Regions from separate parts of the Pseudomonas sp. GW821-FHT07G06 genome, predicted to be linked through region 3. Evidence: predicted binding sites of a transcription regulator. Region 3 holds the regulator's gene; each other region holds the start of a gene.
The links. The regulator sigma-54, encoded in region 3, starts transcription at its own class of promoters, with help from an activator protein. The targets are predictions, from matches to a motif close to ANTGGCATNNANNTTGCTNT.
Positions count from the first base shown of each region.

Region 1: a site for sigma-54 is predicted at 1,434-1,453, ahead of AC3WJW_RS11995 (CmpA/NrtA family ABC transporter substrate-binding protein). Genes of this name have one in related genera too.
Region 2: a site for sigma-54 is predicted at 1,016-1,035, ahead of glnK (P-II family nitrogen regulator). Genes of this name have one in related genera too.

Region 1 covers NZ_JBYSVW010000005.1:161,811-165,070, forward strand. The annotation lists gene AC3WJW_RS11990 (ANTAR domain-containing response regulator) at 1-90, opposite strand, end outside; gene AC3WJW_RS11995 (CmpA/NrtA family ABC transporter substrate-binding protein) at 106-1,317, opposite strand; gene AC3WJW_RS12000 (quinone-dependent dihydroorotate dehydrogenase) at 1,546-2,565, shown strand; gene rmf (ribosome modulation factor) at 2,775-2,990, opposite strand.
Region 2 covers NZ_JBYSVW010000003.1:230,983-234,242, forward strand. The annotation lists gene AC3WJW_RS07665 (BRO-N domain-containing protein) at 1-177, opposite strand, end outside; gene AC3WJW_RS07670 (accessory factor UbiK family protein) at 562-822, opposite strand; gene glnK (P-II family nitrogen regulator) at 1,242-1,580, shown strand; gene AC3WJW_RS07680 (ammonium transporter) at 1,616-2,953, shown strand; gene AC3WJW_RS07685 (secondary thiamine-phosphate synthase enzyme YjbQ) at 3,168-3,260, shown strand, end outside.
Region 3 covers NZ_JBYSVW010000004.1:195,321-198,580, reverse strand. The annotation lists gene lptA (lipopolysaccharide transport periplasmic protein LptA) at 1-345, shown strand, start outside; gene lptB (LPS export ABC transporter ATP-binding protein) at 345-1,070, shown strand; gene AC3WJW_RS09925 (RNA polymerase factor sigma-54) at 1,316-2,809, shown strand; gene hpf (ribosome hibernation-promoting factor, HPF/YfiA family) at 2,884-3,192, shown strand; gene ptsN (PTS IIA-like nitrogen regulatory protein PtsN) at 3,205-3,260, shown strand, end outside.

The DNA.
Region 1 (3,260 bases), on a different contig from region 3:
ATCGATCACTTCGAATCCGGCCTCGGTCAGGGCGGCCTTCAGGCGTCCGACTTTTTTCGCGGTGTCGTTGATCAGCAGGATACGCAGCATGTTCGTCGTCTCCTGTCAGCGGCTGGCGGATCGGTGCGAGCTGTCGCTCATGGCGTGCAGTTTGAAACCGCAGGCATAACCGGCCGGGTCCGAACCGTCCCAGATCTTGCCGTCGATCAATTGACTGCTACGCATCTCCTTGCCCGGTGCCGCGACACCTGCAGCGCCGGCCGCTTCACGATACAAGTCCAGTTGATGGACTTGACGGGCTACGGCGAGGTAATCCGGGTCATCGCGCAACAAACCCCAGCGACGGAACTGGGTCATGAACCACATGCCGTCGGACAGGTACGGCAGATTGACCTCGCCTTTACCATGGAAGCGCAGGGCGTGCGGGTCTTGCCAGCGATTGCCCAGGCCATCGACATAGTCGCCCAGCAGGCGCGGCTCGATGCAATCCAGCGGCGCATCGAGGTATTGCGCTGCACTGAGCAATTGCGCGGTGCTGCGACGATTTTCGCGGCTTTCTTCGATGAAGCGGCTGGCTTCCAGAACCGCCATCACCAACACCCGCGCGGTATTGGGGTATTGCTCGACGAACGCACGGGTGCAACCGAGGACCTTTTCCGGGTGATCGGGCCAGAGGGTCTGGGTCGTGGCCAGGGTGAAACCGAGGTCCTGTTGCACGGCGCTGGCGGACCAGGGTTCGCCGACACAGAACCCGTCGATACGCCCGGCCCGCAGGTGGGCGACCATTTGCGGCGGCGGCACCACGACGCTGTCGACATCCAGCAGCGGGTGTATACCCTGGCTGGCCAGCCAGTAATACAACCACATGGCGTGGGTGCCGGTAGGAAACGTCTGGGCGAAGGTGAGTTTTGGGCGAGTTTGGTGCACGTGCCGATCCAATGCCTCAGGACTGGTCACCCCAAGCGCCTGCAAGCCGCGGGACAGATTGATGCTCTGGCCGTTTTGATTCAGGCCCATCAACACGGCCATGTCGGTCGCGGCCACGCCACCGATGCCCAGGTGAACGGCGTAAATCAGGCCGTAGAGGCTGTGGGCGGCATCGAGTTCGCCACTGACCAGCTTGTCCCGCAGGTTGGCCCAGGACGTTTGGCGCTTGAGGTTCAGGGTCAAGCCATAGGGTTGGGCGAAGCCCTGGGTGGCGGCGACCACCACCGAGGCGCAGTCGCTCAGGGCCATGAAGCCGAGATTGATTTCGGTTTTTTCCGGGGCATCGCTGCCATTGACCCAGGCCAGAGGGCCGGCTGACGGTTCGTTCATCGCGCGCTCACCTTGCAAAAAAAACGTCGTCCCGGGTCCGTGCATGGGCAGGCCGGGGACGACGCCATTGTCTTTGCACCCATTCCGACGCTGGCGTGGGTGCTGGTGCCCGGAAGGGTGCAAGGCATATGCCATTAACCGTTGATTTGATCACGCGCCTCGCTTGCCACCCCGTTGCCCGGCTATAATCGCCGCCTCAATTCGCCGCCAATCGAGTCAAATCCGCCCATGTACACCCTGGCCCGTCAGCTGTTGTTCAAACTCTCCCCGGAAACCTCCCACGATCTGTCCCTGGACCTGATCGGCGCGGGCGGACGTCTTGGGCTCAACGGCTTGCTGTGCAAGGCCCCGGCGAAGAAGCCGGTGAACGTCATGGGCCTGGACTTCCCGAACCCGGTGGGCCTGGCCGCCGGTCTGGACAAGAACGGCGCGGCCATCGATGGATTCGCCCAACTGGGTTTCGGTTTTGTCGAAATCGGCACCATCACCCCGCGTCCGCAGCCGGGCAACCCCAAGCCGCGTCTGTTCCGTTTGCCGGAAGCCGAGGCGATCATCAATCGCATGGGCTTCAACAACCTTGGCGTCGACCACCTGCTGGCCCGCGTAGCGGCGGCCAAATACAAGGGCGTGCTGGGCATCAACATCGGCAAGAACTTCGATACGCCGGTCGAGCGTGCCGTGGACGACTACCTGATCTGCCTGGACAAGGTGTACGCCCACGCCAGCTATGTGACGGTCAACGTCAGTTCGCCGAATACGCCGGGCCTGCGCAGCCTGCAATTCGGCGACTCGCTCAAGCAGTTGCTGGCCGATCTGGCCGAGCGCCGCGCGGAGCTGGCCTTGCGTCATGGCAAGCATGTACCGCTGGCGATCAAGATCGCGCCGGACATGAGCGACGAAGAAACCGCACAGGTTGCACAGGCGCTGATCGAAACCGGAATGGATGCGGTCATCGCCACCAACACCACCCTGAGCCGCGTAGGCGTCGAAGGCATGGAACATGGCGACGAGGCCGGTGGTCTGTCCGGCGCACCGGTTCGCGACAAGAGCACCCACACCGTGAAAGTGCTGGCATCTGAGCTGGGTGGTCGCCTGCCGATCATCGCTGCCGGCGGCATTACCGAAGGCAAGCACGCCGCAGAGAAAATCACTGCGGGCGCGAGCCTGGTGCAGATCTACTCGGGCTTCATCTACAAGGGCCCGGCGCTGATTCGCGAGTCCGTAGACGCCATCGCCGCCCTACGCTGATCTTGTAGGAGCTGCCGAAGGCTGCGATTTTTTGATTTTTCAGGATCAAAAGATCGCAGCCTTCGGCAGCTCCTACACGGGAAAATTGCGTTCATAAAAAAGGGCCCCTTTAAAGGAGCCCCTGGGCCGCAGCCCGCCGTCCGGATGGGACGTGCGTGGTTAATTCAGTACAAAATCAGATTGTCGTGTCGGAGTGTTGTGCCCTGTAATTAGCCGACGGCGTGAAGTTCGTTGAGTCTGTGGATTCCCGCAGTGCCGGTCATACCGTCCCAGTTGTCGCCGCGTCCTTCTCGCCAGCCGTTGATCCAGGCTTGACGTACCGACGGTAGAGTAAATGGGCAAAGCTCACGGGATTTGCCACCAACGCCATATTGATATCCGCGCAAAAATGCTCTTTCCAACGGATCACGCTTAAGTCTTCTCATAGGGTGTTGCCCTCACTTGTTGACTGTATTTATCGCGTCGACCTCTATTGAGGTCTGGCAGAAAAACTCTGCCGTTGGGGGCTCGTTGCCGGCGTGACGAGCCAAGGTGTTGGCGTCATTGCGGCGCCAACCTGAGTTGAGTTCTAACCAATGCGTCACATCGAGGGAATGATCGTTTTGTCATAAGGACGTAACCATTCATGTGTTAAGGCCATAAGTAACAGAGTGTTTGTAGCGTATTTATTAGCCAAACCCCGGTATGATCGGCCC
Region 2 (3,260 bases), on a different contig from region 3:
TTTGGTGGTTTGGTATTGGTCGGGATCGAGTTTTCGGAGTTGGCGGTCGTTGAGGTGAATGCGGAGTAATCGGCCTAGGTCGCGGGCGCTGAACCAGGGTTGGTTTTGCAGGAGGAGGGCGTGGAGGTGGAGTTTGTGGCGGGTGAAGATGTGGGGTGTTAGATAGTTTTCGTCCATGTTGTAGTACCCAAAATCGCATGAAGGACACTGCCGCTTATCGTCGCCAAACAATAAGGGTGGCAGCTGTGCGCGGGTTGGCGAACCGGTGCATGCGAAAAACCGGCAGACCCGAAGGTCTCCCACGCCCAGCCGCCATAATTCGAAAGGGAAAATGCCCGATATCGAACGTGGTCACTGTGCGTCACATGCTATTCAGGTCGCCAAACCCAGTGCTGAACATTCAGCGGGGATGAGCTTAGAGACCGGATACCTGGCGACGCAATCGGACGGCGGTGTGATGTTTGTAGGACGTTGCCGGGATTTTTGCGGGGCTTGGGATCAGAAGATCGCAGCCTTCGGCAGCTCCTACAGGGGGCTGTGTTTCAAAGCGGGATTGATGGGTTATTCGGTTGGCGGATTCAGCTTCGCTTCCATCTCCGCGACCTTCGTTTCAAGAGCCTCCAGCCGCGCCCGCGTACGTGCCAGTACAACCATCTGGCTATCGAACTCTTCCCGGCTCACCAGATCCAGTTTGCTGAAGCCGCTCTGCAGCAACATTTTGAACTGGCTTTCGATTTCGGCTTTCGGCAGCGGCGTGTCGCCGCTGAAGAGGCGGGAGGCGGTGCCGGTCAGGGCGTCGAGGAAGTCTTTTGGCGCGAGCATGGGCAATGTCCTGGAAACAATGACGGGCAGTGTATCACGCAGTGTCTATAGTCATTTGCGCGGGCAAGGGGTGCACGGTTTTCGCGCATCGGGACGGACGGCGTCGCACCGTTGTTGTGCGTAACGTGCCGGGTGTTGTCGCGAAGTATCCGCTATCCGCCGGTAAAGGCTTGAAAACAGTCAGTTTTGTGGAGATGGCAAGCTTTCTGCTTAGATGCTGATGACCCATGCACTGATGCAGTCGCTGTGACGAATGCAGTGCGCCAGGCGAATCACGGGGAGTGCTTCGCAAGGAGCGGTTAGCTGGCGTCGGACGGGCAGGTAAGGCCGACGATGCGTTACAAAGCCAGGCACTGCGCTTAGACTTGAGTCGGGTTTGTTTTCCTGGGGCAAGTCCACCAATTCGGGAGAGAGTTTTCATGAAGCTAGTCACTGCCATCATCAAGCCGTTCAAGCTGGACGACGTACGCGAGTCGCTGTCCGAGATCGGCGTGCAGGGCATTACCGTCACTGAAGTCAAAGGCTTTGGCCGGCAGAAGGGGCACACCGAGCTGTATCGCGGCGCGGAATACGTGGTCGATTTCCTGCCCAAGGTGAAGATCGACGTCGCCATCGACGACAAGGATCTGGACCGGGTAATCGAGGCCATCACCAAGGCGGCCAACACCGGCAAGATCGGTGACGGCAAGATCTTCGTGGTCAATCTGGAACAGGCGATTCGCATCCGTACCGGCGAAACCGATACCGACGCAATCTAAGCCGCCACAAACCCAACGCCCCAGGAGAAAACAATATGACTCTGCGTAAATTCGCAGGGCTAGGAGCCCTGTTGTCCATCGTAATGCCCAGCCTTGCTTTGGCGGCAGACGAAGTGGCGGCTCCGGTCCTCAACTCTGGCGACACTGCCTGGATGTTGACCTCTACAGCCTTGGTGCTGTTCATGACCATTCCCGGTCTCGCGCTGTTCTACGGCGGCATGGTCCGGTCGAAAAACATTCTTTCCGTGATGATGCAGTGCTTCGCCATTACCGGTCTGATCAGCGTCCTGTGGGTCATCTATGGCTACAGCATCGCGTTCGACACCACCGGCATGGAGCAGGGCGTCGTCAACTTCAACTCGTTCTTCGGCGGCATGGGCAAGGCATTCCTGGCCGGTGTCACGCCAGCCAGCCTGACCGGTCCTGCGGCGCTGTTCCCTGAAGCGGTGTTCATCACCTTCCAGATGACCTTCGCCATCATCACGCCGGCGCTGATCGTCGGTGCCTTCGCCGAGCGGATGAAGTTCTCCGCGATGCTGGTCTTCATGGGCATCTGGTTCACCCTGGTTTACGCGCCGATTGCGCACATGGTCTGGTCCGGTAACGGCGGCCTGATGTGGGACTGGGGCGTTCTGGACTTCGCCGGCGGCACCGTGGTGCACATCAACGCCGGTGTGGCCGGTCTGGTTGCCTGCCTGGTGCTGGGCAAGCGCAAAGGCTTCCCGACCACGCCGATGGCACCGCACAACCTCGGTTATACCCTGATGGGCGCGGCCATGCTGTGGGTCGGCTGGTTCGGTTTCAACGCCGGTTCCGCCGCTGCGGCCAACGGTACCGCCGGTATGGCGATGCTGGTGACGCAAATCGCGACTGCCGCTGCTGCGCTGGGCTGGATGTTTGCCGAGTGGGTCACCCATGGCAAACCTAGCGCACTGGGCATCGCTTCGGGCGTGGTTGCCGGCCTGGTGGCAATTACCCCGGCTGCCGGCACCGTTGGCCCGATGGGCGCGCTGGTCATCGGTCTGTCGGCTGGCGTGGTGTGCTTCTTCTGCGCGACCACCCTGAAACGCAAGCTCGGCTATGACGATTCCCTGGACGCCTTCGGTGTGCACGGTATCGGCGGTATCCTCGGCGCAATCCTGACCGGTGTGTTCGCCGCGCCGTCCCTGGGTGGCTTCGGCACCGTGACCGACATCGCCGCACAAGTGTGGATTCAGTGCAAAGGCGTGGGATTCACGGTGATCTACACCGCGATCGCCACGTACATCATCCTCAAGGTGCTGGATGCGGTCATGGGTCTGCGCATCAATGAAGAAGAAGAGGCAGTCGGCATCGATCTGGCGCTTCACAACGAACGCGGCTACAACTTGTAAGCACGCGCATAAAAAACTTGCCCGGCTTGCCGGGCATTTTTTTGTCTGAAATTTGTCATTGAAGGGGGAACTGAAAGGTTTTTTCCTACAGGTTTTAAGATGTTTGCGTCGGGTGTTTTTGTGCGGTCGAAGGCTTACAGGATTGAAGGAATATTAGGGCCTTTGTTTTTTCCCAGAGCGCGCTAGAATGCGCCCCGAACGTGCGGAGAACTGTATGTGGCAACAGACTCTGATTACCTTGCGGGCGAGGCCCCGGGGCTTTCACCTGGTAACGGACGAGTTACTCGCCGGCCTGCCTGAACTCAAG
Region 3 (3,260 bases):
GTTACCATCACCCGCACCCCGACCGGCGACATTGACGTAGTGACCTCGGTGGGCAACCTGGCGTACTTCGAGCAATTGCAAACCGCTGGCGATACCAAGCCTGTTCAGGGTTGGGGCGTGACCATCCAGTATCACGCCACGCAAAATCGCGTCGTGTTGATCGACAAGGCCAAGGTTGTCGACAAGGACAACAACGTCACCCAAGGCGAGAAAATCGTCTACGACACCGAGAAGAAGCTGGCCAGCGCCGGGCGCGCCACCGGCAGCAAGGTGACCGAGTCGCGTCCGCGTATCGACATGGTGATCCAGCCGAAGAAGAAAACCGACGAGAAAAAGGCCCAGTAATGGCAACTCTGAAAGCTCAGCATCTGGCCAAGAGCTACAAGAGCCGCCAGGTCGTGCGTGATGTCAGCCTGTCCATCGACAGCGGTCAGATCGTCGGCCTGCTTGGCCCGAACGGCGCCGGCAAGACCACCTGCTTCTACATGATCGTCGGCCTGGTGCAAGCCGACCAGGGCCGCGTCCTGATCGATGACCTGGACGTCAGCCACCAGCCGATGCACGGCCGTGCAAAAGCCGGTATCGGCTACTTGCCGCAAGAAGCATCGATCTTCCGCAAACTGTCGGTGGCCGACAACATCATGGCCATCCTCGAGACCCGCAAGGAGCTCGACAAGGCCGGTCGTCGCAAGGAACTGGAAAGCCTGCTGCAGGAATTCCACATCAGCCACATCCGCGACAACCTCGGCATGAGCCTGTCCGGTGGTGAGCGCCGCCGCGTGGAAATCGCCCGCGCCCTGGCCACCAACCCGAAATTCATCCTCCTCGACGAACCGTTCGCCGGCGTGGACCCGATTTCGGTCGGCGACATCAAACAGATCATTTACCACCTCAAGGCCAAAGGCATTGGCGTGCTGATCACGGACCACAACGTTCGTGAAACCCTGGATATCTGTGAAACCGCCTATATCGTCAATGACGGTCAGTTGATCGCCGAAGGTGATGCAGAGACCATCCTGGCCAACGACCTGGTGAAGGAAGTGTATCTGGGCCATGAGTTCCGCCTGTAAACGCTGAGCTGTGCCCAGGCAGCCGCCCGGGCACCGGTCTCGCGATTCATCGGTGCCTCATGCAAACCTGCGCGCTCAGCCCCCGACAAGGGCAACTCCGCAACACAAATTTATAGTTTTTTATTGTTACAGCGCTCTAGGCAAATCCTTCAGTTTCAGGCATATAATTTGCTTATGTTTGGCGCCCCGGCGCCCTGTAGTGGATGGCGCATGTGCGCCGGCGAATAAGGTGTTAAGCCCCTGCCATGAAACCATCGCTAGTCTTGAGAATGGGCCAGCAGCTGACGATGACACCTCAGCTGCAACAGGCCATCCGCCTGCTCCAATTGTCGACCCTGGACCTGCAACAGGAAATCCAGGAGGCCCTGGAGTCCAATCCGATGCTCGAACGCCAGGAAGAAGGCGACGACTTCGACAATTCCGACCCCTTGGCCGACAACGCCGAACAAAAGCCCAACACCGATATCCAGGAACCCTCCTACCAGGAAAGCGCCCCGACGGTTGATAACCTCGATGAGGGTGACTGGAACGAGCGCATCCCCAACGAACTCCCCGTCGACACCGCGTGGGAAGACGTTTACCAGACCAGCGCCAGCAGCCTGCCCAGCAATGACGATGACGAGTGGGACTTCACCACCCGTACCTCGGCCGGTGAAAGCCTGCAAAGCCACCTGCTGTGGCAACTGAACCTGGCCCCGATGTCCGACACCGATCGCCTGATCGCCGTAACCCTGATCGACTGCATCAACAATCAGGGCTATCTGGACGAAACCCTCGAGGAAATCCTCGAAGCCTTCGATCCGGAACTGGACATCGAACTGGACGAAATCGAAGCCGTCCTGCACCGCATCCAGCAATTCGAGCCGGCCGGCATCGGCGCACGCAATCTGGGTGAATGCCTGCTGCTGCAATTGCGCCAGTTGCCCGCCAAGACGCCTTGGCTGGCCGAAGCCAAGCGCCTTGTCACCGATTACATCGACCTGCTCGGCAGCCGCGACTACAGCCAGTTGATGCGCCGCATGAAGCTCAAGGAAGATGAGCTGCGCCAGGTCATAGAGCTGGTCCAGAGCCTCAACCCGCGCCCGGGCTCGCAGATCGAGTCCACCGAAGCCGAGTACGTCGTACCTGACGTTATCGTACGCAAGGACAACGAGCGCTGGCTGGTGGAGCTGAATCAGGAGTCGGTGCCACGACTGCGGGTCAACGCCCAGTACGCCGGTTTTGTGCGCCGCGCCGATACCAGCGCCGACAACACGTTCATGCGCAATCAGCTGCAGGAGGCCCGCTGGTTCATCAAGAGCCTGCAGAGCCGCAATGAAACCCTGATGAAGGTTGCCACCCAGATCGTGGAGCATCAGCGCGGTTTCCTCGAATATGGCGACGAAGCCATGAAGCCGCTGGTCCTGCATGACATCGCCGAAGCGGTCGGCATGCATGAGTCGACGATTTCACGAGTGACCACCCAGAAGTTCATGCACACCCCCCGCGGCATCTATGAACTGAAATACTTTTTCTCCAGTCACGTAAGCACCTCCGAAGGCGGCGAATGCTCGTCCACGGCGATCCGGGCGATCATCAAAAAACTGGTTGCCGCGGAAAATCAGAAAAAGCCGTTGAGTGACAGCAAGATCGCTGGTTTACTGGAGGCACAAGGCATTCAGGTGGCTCGCCGCACCGTCGCCAAGTACCGCGAATCCCTCGGGATCGCGCCTTCGAGCGAACGCAAGCGGTTGATGTAGAGCCACGCCACAGCGTTCCAGTGGTAGATCATCTGATCTACCGCTTTATGCACTGGCAACGAAGGAGAAGCTGTATGCAAGTCAACATCAGTGGACACCAACTGGAAGTGACCGAACCTCTTCGCACCTACATCGGCGAAAAACTCGAACGATTGGAGCGACATTTCGACAAGATCACTAACGTGCAGGTCACGATGACCGTCGAGAAGCTGAAGCAGAAAATCGAAGCCACGCTGCATATTCCCGGGAATGAAGTGGTCGCCAATGCGGAACATACCGATATGTACGCTGCGATCGATGCACTCACCGACAAGCTGGATAAACAACTCAAAAAGCATAAGGAAAAGACCCAGAGCCTCCTTCAGGGCGCAACCGGTCGTTAACACTCCCAACCCATGATCCGACTTGAAAGTATCCTGACCCCCGGCCGTTCCCTCGTGAACGTGCCGGG